One region of the Planococcus faecalis genome, then DNA from elsewhere that is predicted to be linked to it. Evidence: a T-box and tRNA genes for the amino acid it is inferred to sense, from the RefSeq annotation. Region 1 holds a T-box; the other holds one or more tRNA genes.
The links. The T-box of region 1 lies ahead of leuS (leucine--tRNA ligase). A T-box ahead of a tRNA ligase gene usually reads a tRNA of that ligase, here a tRNA-Leu.
Positions count from the first base shown of each region.

Region 1 (3,261 bases):
AACATTTCGTACATGCGCAATGTATCTGCTCCGTGACTTTCGATGATTTGGTCTGGATTCACAACATTGCCTTTTGATTTCGACATTTTTTCGTTGCCTTCGCCCAGAATCATACCTTGGTTAAACAATTTCTGGAAAGGTTCTTTTGTTGAAACCACACCGATATCGTAAAGCACTTTATGCCAGAAACGGGCATACAGCAAATGAAGCACTGCATGCTCTGCACCGCCGATATAAACATCGACCGGCAACCAGCGTTTCAATAGTTCTGGGTCTGCCAACATTTCGTCATTCGTTGGATCGATAAAGCGCAAGTAATACCAGCAGCTTCCTGCCCATTGTGGCATTGTGTTGGTTTCGCGGCGCCCTTTCATGCCTGTTTCTGGATGAACAATATTGACCCAGTCCGTAATATTAGCAAGCGGTGATTCGCCAGTTCCACTTGGCTTAATATCCGTCGTTACCGGCAACATCAATGGCAAATCTTTTTCTTCAACCGGTGTCATCGTGCCGTCTTCCCAGTGGATGATTGGAATCGGCTCGCCCCAGTAACGTTGACGGCTAAACAACCAGTCACGCAAGCGGTACGTAATTTTCTTGTCGCCGACTTTCTTGTCAACTAGCCATGCAATGGCTTTTTCGATTGCTTCTTTTTTGTTCAATCCATTAAGGAAATCAGAATTGATCAATTCACCATCGCCAGCATAGGCCTCTTCTTTGATATTGCCACCTGATACAACTTCCACAATTGGCAAATCGAATTGCTGAGCAAATTCATAATCGCGCTCGTCGTGAGCAGGAACCGCCATGATGGCACCTGTTCCATAAGTTGCCAATACATAATCGGCAATCCAAATCGGCATTTTCTCACCACTCGCTGGATTTGTTGCATAAGCGCCTGTGAATACACCTGATTTGTCTTTCGCCAAATCAGTACGTTCCAAATCACTTTTCGTTTTAACGTCATCAATGTATTTTTCAACAGCCTGTTGTTGTTCTGCTGTTGTAATCGCAGCTACTAATTTATGTTCAGGGGCTAGTACCGCATAAGTCGCACCAAAAATCGTATCCGGGCGTGTCGTAAATGCGCGGAAAGAATGTTCCGTGTCTGCGACTTGAAATTCCAGTTCTGCGCCTTCTGATTTACCAATCCAGTTGCGTTGCATATCTTTCAAGCTTTCTGGCCAATCCAAGTCTTCCAAATCTTCAAGAAGACGATCTGCATAATTTGTAATACGCAACACCCATTGGCGCATTGGACGACGCTCAACCGGATGACCTCCACGTTCTGATTTGCCATCAATGACTTCTTCATTTGCAAGAACCGTACCGAGTGCCGGGCACCAGTTAACCGCTACTTCGTCAACATACGCCAGTCCTTTATTATACAGTTGAATAAAAATCCATTGTGTCCATTTGTAATAAGACGGATCTGTCGTGCTAATCTCACGATCCCAGTCATATGAAAATCCAAGTTCTTGAATTTGACGTTTAAAAGTTTCAATGTTTTTAGCTGTAAATTCAGCTGGGTCATTTCCAGTATCCAGTGCATATTGCTCTGCCGGTAGACCAAATGCGTCCCAGCCCATTGGGTGAAGAACGTTGTACCCTTGCATGCGTTTGACACGACTTAAAATGTCCGTCGCCGTATAGCCTTCTGGATGTCCTACGTGAAGTCCAGCACCTGATGGATACGGGAACATATCTAGTGCATAAAATTTTGGTTTTGATGGGTCATCCACCATTTTAAACGTCTTATTATCTTGCCAATATTTTTGCCATTTTTTCTCAACTAGTTTGTGATTGAATGTCATTTCCGATTCCTCCTCAAAATAAAAAAATCCCGTCCCTTAAAAATAAGGGACGGGATTTTCCCGCGGTACCACCCAAATTAGCGATTGCTCGCTCAACTTGATTCCTTAACGCGGAAAACGGTGTATCTTACTTAGTTTCACATACACGGACTCCAAGGCGAGTTCACTTGCGCATTTTACCAGCTTGCACCTACCGCCGGCTCTCTGTCAAAAATACACAAACTACTAGTCCTCTTCACTGTCATTGGTTATTGTCTCTATTTTAGACGAAGCGCTGTTTTTTCGCAATAGCTTAAGAAACTTTGACGTTTTCCGTATTCAACGGTGCGTCTGTAGAATCGATGATATCTTGAACAGTAAAGCCTTCAAATACCTCTGACAACACTAAACCACCTTTTGTTACTTCAATCACTGCACGCTCTGTGATGATTTTGTTGACTACGCCTTTGCCAGTTAACGGCAAATCACATTGTTTTTTGATTTTAGCAGACCCGTCTTTTGACACATGATCCATAATGACAATGACTTTTTTGGCACCATGCACTAAATCCATCGCTCCGCCCATGCCTTTAATCATTTTACCAGGAATCATCCAGTTGGCTAAGTCGCCATTTTCAGCTACTTCCATTCCACCAAGAATGGCGACATCAATATGTCCGCCGCGAATCATCGCAAAAGATTCCGCACTGGTAAAGAAAGACGATCCTGGGATTGTCGTTACGGTTTCTTTTCCAGCATTGATCAAATCCGGATCTACATTGTCTTCAGTCGGATAAGGGCCGATTCCTAAAAGCCCATTTTCTGATTGAAGCACAACACTTTTGTTATCGGAAATGAAATTCGCTACCAAAGTCGGCATACCGATTCCTAAGTTAACGTAATCGCCATCGTTGATTTCTTTTTCAGCGCGTTTTGCAATGCGTTCTCTGACTAATTGTTTATCCAATATTTCTCCACCCTCTCTTAAACAGTGCGTGTTGTAAGACGTTCGATGCGTTTTTCTTGGTCTGCTTGAAGCAAGCCTTGTACATAAATGCTTGGCGTTTGAACGTGATTCGGATTGATGTCACCGATTTCCACGATTTCTTCTACTTCCGCAATGGTAATTTTTCCAGCTGCTGCAGCAAGCGGATTGAAGTTTTGTGCTGTTTTGTTGTAAATCAAGTTCCCCATCTTATCGGCTTTATGTGCTCTCACTAAAGCAAAGTCAGCTCTTAAAGCGTGCTCTAGTACGTGTTCTTTGCCGTCAAACTCACGAATTTCTTTGCCTTCTGCAACTGTTGTGCCTACGCCAGCTGGTGTAAAGAAAGCTGGAATTCCGGCTCCGCCTGCGCGCATTTTTTCAGCAAGTGTTCCTTGCGGAGTCAATTCAACTTCGATTTCGCCCGACAATACTTGACGTTCGAATTCTTTGTTTTCACCCACATAAGAACCAATCATTTTTTTT
Region 1 covers NZ_CP019401.1:1,270,860-1,274,120, reverse strand. Annotated here, with positions in the region: gene leuS (leucine--tRNA ligase) at 1-1,814, opposite strand, end outside; T-box leader at 1,857-2,062, opposite strand; gene AJGP001_RS06365 (3-oxoacid CoA-transferase subunit B) at 2,107-2,760, opposite strand; gene AJGP001_RS06360 (CoA transferase subunit A) at 2,778-3,261, opposite strand, start outside.

Region 2 (3,261 bases), 1.2 Mb from region 1:
ACGGAGGCGCCCAAAGGTTCCCTCAGAATGGTTGGAAATCATTCGTAGAGTGTAAAGGCAGAAGGGAGCTTGACTGCGAGACGTACAGGTCGAGCAGGGTCGAAAGACGGGCTTAGTGATCCGGTGGTTCCGCATGGAAGGGCCATCGCTCAACGGATAAAAGCTACCCCGGGGATAACAGGCTTATCTCCCCCAAGAGTCCACATCGACGGGGAGGTTTGGCACCTCGATGTCGGCTCATCGCATCCTGGGGCTGTAGTCGGTCCCAAGGGTTGGGCTGTTCGCCCATTAAAGCGGTACGCGAGCTGGGTTCAGAACGTCGTGAGACAGTTCGGTCCCTATCCGTCGCGGGCGCAGGAAATTTGAGAGGAGCTGTCCTTAGTACGAGAGGACCGGGATGGACACACCGCTGGTGTACCAGTTGTTCTGCCAAGGGCATCGCTGGGTAGCTATGTGTGGCCGGGATAAGTGCTGAAAGCATCTAAGCACGAAGCCCCCCTCAAGATGAGATTTCCCATTGCGCAAGCAAGTAAGATCCCTCAAAGACGATGAGGTAGATAGGTTCGAGGTGGAAGCGTAGCGATACGTGCAGCTGACGAATACTAATCGATCGAGGACTTAACCAACACACTGTATGCGAAAAACTTGCTTGTTTCACCTGTCGTTTATCCAGTTTTGAAAGAATAAGCCCAAGTTTTTGTGAAAAAAGCTTGAAAAAACCAGTACTACTGGTATAATAAATCTTGTCTTTCAAAACCAAATAGTCCAGTGATGATGGCAAAGAGGCCACACCCGTTCCCATCCCGAACACGGCAGTTAAGCTCTTTTGCGCCGATGGTAGTTGGGGGTTTCCCCCTGTGAGAGTAGGACGTCGCTGGGCAATATATATCGGAGGATTAGCTCAGCTGGGAGAGCATCTGCCTTACAAGCAGAGGGTCGGCGGTTCGATCCCGTCATCCTCCACCATTTATTTCTTTTGCCGGAGTAGCTCAGTTGGTAGAGCAACTGACTTGTAATCAGTAGGTCGAGGGTTCGACTCCTTTCTCCGGCACCACTTTTTCGAGCCATTAGCTCAGCTGGTAGAGCATCTGACTTTTAATCAGAGGGTCGAAGGTTCGAATCCTTCATGGCTCACCATTTTAATTTTATATTGCCACGCGGGTGTGGCGGAACTGGCAGACGCACTAGACTTAGGATCTAGCGCCTTCGGGCGTGGGGGTTCGACTCCCTTCACCCGCACCATTTTTGCGGAAGTAGTTCAGTGGTAGAACGCCACCTTGCCAAGGTGGAGGTCGCGAGTTCGAACCTCGTCTTCCGCTCCATATTTATTTGCACGTGATACCGACCCTTAGCCGGGGTGGCGGAACTGGCAGACGCACAGGACTTAAAATCCTGCGGTAGGTGACTACCGTACCGGTTCGATTCCGGTCCTCGGCACCATCTTTTCACGAAATAGTGAATAGCATCATATGCGCCCGTAGCTCAATTGGATAGAGTACTTGACTACGAATCAAGCGGTTAGAGGTTCGAGTCCTCTCGGGCGCACCATATTTTTATACTCAGCAACTCAAGTTCGGGAAGTAGCTCAGCTTGGTAGAGCACTTGGTTTGGGACCAAGGGGTCGCAGGTTCGAATCCTGTCTTCCCGACCAAACAATGGGGCCTTAGCTCAGCTGGGAGAGCGCCTGCCTTGCACGCAGGAGGTCAGCGGTTCGATCCCGCTAGGCTCCACCAATTATTTAACTTTGAACCTTGAAAACTGAACAGCAAAACGTCAACGAAAGACGTCACGAGCACTTCGGTGCGAGAACGGCTTTTGCGAAGCTTGCCTTATAGCAATCAGAGTAAAGTTGTTTTCCTTCTCGGTGTTCGTGACGACAACTTACTGATCAGCATTGCGCAGATCAAAGCGAATCGTGCGTCTTCGGACGGCGATACGCCAGCAGTATTGAGCAATCAACACTACTCTATAATGGAGAGTTTGATCCTGGCTCAGGACGAACGCTGGCGGCGTGCCTAATACATGCAAGTCGAGCGGAACTTTGGGAGCTTGCTCCCATTGTTTAGCGGCGGACGGGTGAGTAACACGTGGGCAACCTGCCCTGCAGATCGGGATAACTCCGGGAAACCGGTGCTAATACCGAATAGTTTGCGGCCTCTCCTGAGGCTGCACGGAAAGACGGTTTCGGCTGTCACTGCAGGATGGGCCCGCGGCGCATTAGCTAGTTGGTGGGGTAATGGCCTACCAAGGCGACGATGCGTAGCCGACCTGAGAGGGTGATCGGCCACACTGGGACTGAGACACGGCCCAGACTCCTACGGGAGGCAGCAGTAGGGAATCTTCCGCAATGGACGAAAGTCTGACGGAGCAACGCCGCGTGAGTGACGAAGGTTTTCGGATCGTAAAACTCTGTTGTGAGGGAAGAACAAGTACCAAGTAACTACTGGTACCTTGACGGTACCTCACCAGAAAGCCACGGCTAACTACGTGCCAGCAGCCGCGGTAATACGTAGGTGGCAAGCGTTGTCCGGAATTATTGGGCGTAAAGCGCGCGCAGGCGGTTCTTTAAGTCCGATGTGAAAGCCCACGGCTCAACCGTGGAGGGTCATTGGAAACTGGGGAACTTGAGTGCAGAAGAGGAAAGTGGAATTCCATGTGTAGCGGTGAAATGCGTAGAGATGTGGAGGAACACCAGTGGCGAAGGCGACTTTCTGGTCTGTAACTGACGCTGAGGCGCGAAAGCGTGGGGAGCAAACAGGATTAGATACCCTGGTAGTCCACGCCGTAAACGATGAGTGCTAAGTGTTAGGGGGTTTCCGCCCCTTAGTGCTGCAGCTAACGCATTAAGCACTCCGCCTGGGGAGTACGGCCGCAAGGCTGAAACTCAAAGGAATTGACGGGGGCCCGCACAAGCGGTGGAGCATGTGGTTTAATTCGAAGCAACGCGAAGAACCTTACCAGGTCTTGACATCCCACTGACCGGTGTAGAGATACACTTTTCCCTTCGGGGACAGTGGTGACAGGTGGTGCATGGTTGTCGTCAGCTCGTGTCGTGAGATGTTGGGTTAAGTCCCGCAACGAGCGCAACCCTTGATCTTAGTTGCCAGCATTCAGTTGGGCACTCTAAGGTGACTGCCGGTGACAAACCGGAGGAAGGTGGGGATGACGTCAAATCATCATGCCCCTTATGACCTGGGCTACACACGTGCTACAATGGACGGTACAAAGGGCTGCAACCCGCGAGGGCAAGCCAATCCCAGA
Region 2 covers NZ_CP019401.1:90,744-94,004, forward strand. Annotated here, with positions in the region: rRNA gene AJGP001_RS00390 (23S ribosomal RNA) at 1-626, shown strand, start outside; rRNA gene rrf (5S ribosomal RNA) at 765-880, shown strand; tRNA gene AJGP001_RS00400 (tRNA-Val) at 891-966, shown strand; tRNA gene AJGP001_RS00405 (tRNA-Thr) at 979-1,054, shown strand; tRNA gene AJGP001_RS00410 (tRNA-Lys) at 1,062-1,137, shown strand; tRNA gene AJGP001_RS00415 (tRNA-Leu) at 1,158-1,242, shown strand; tRNA gene AJGP001_RS00420 (tRNA-Gly) at 1,248-1,322, shown strand; tRNA gene AJGP001_RS00425 (tRNA-Leu) at 1,352-1,440, shown strand; tRNA gene AJGP001_RS00430 (tRNA-Arg) at 1,472-1,548, shown strand; tRNA gene AJGP001_RS00435 (tRNA-Pro) at 1,575-1,651, shown strand; tRNA gene AJGP001_RS00440 (tRNA-Ala) at 1,658-1,733, shown strand; rRNA gene AJGP001_RS00445 (16S ribosomal RNA) at 1,969-3,261, shown strand, end outside.
Region 2: it encodes a tRNA-Leu, which carries the amino acid that the T-box ahead of leuS (leucine--tRNA ligase) is inferred to sense. The anticodon was not compared.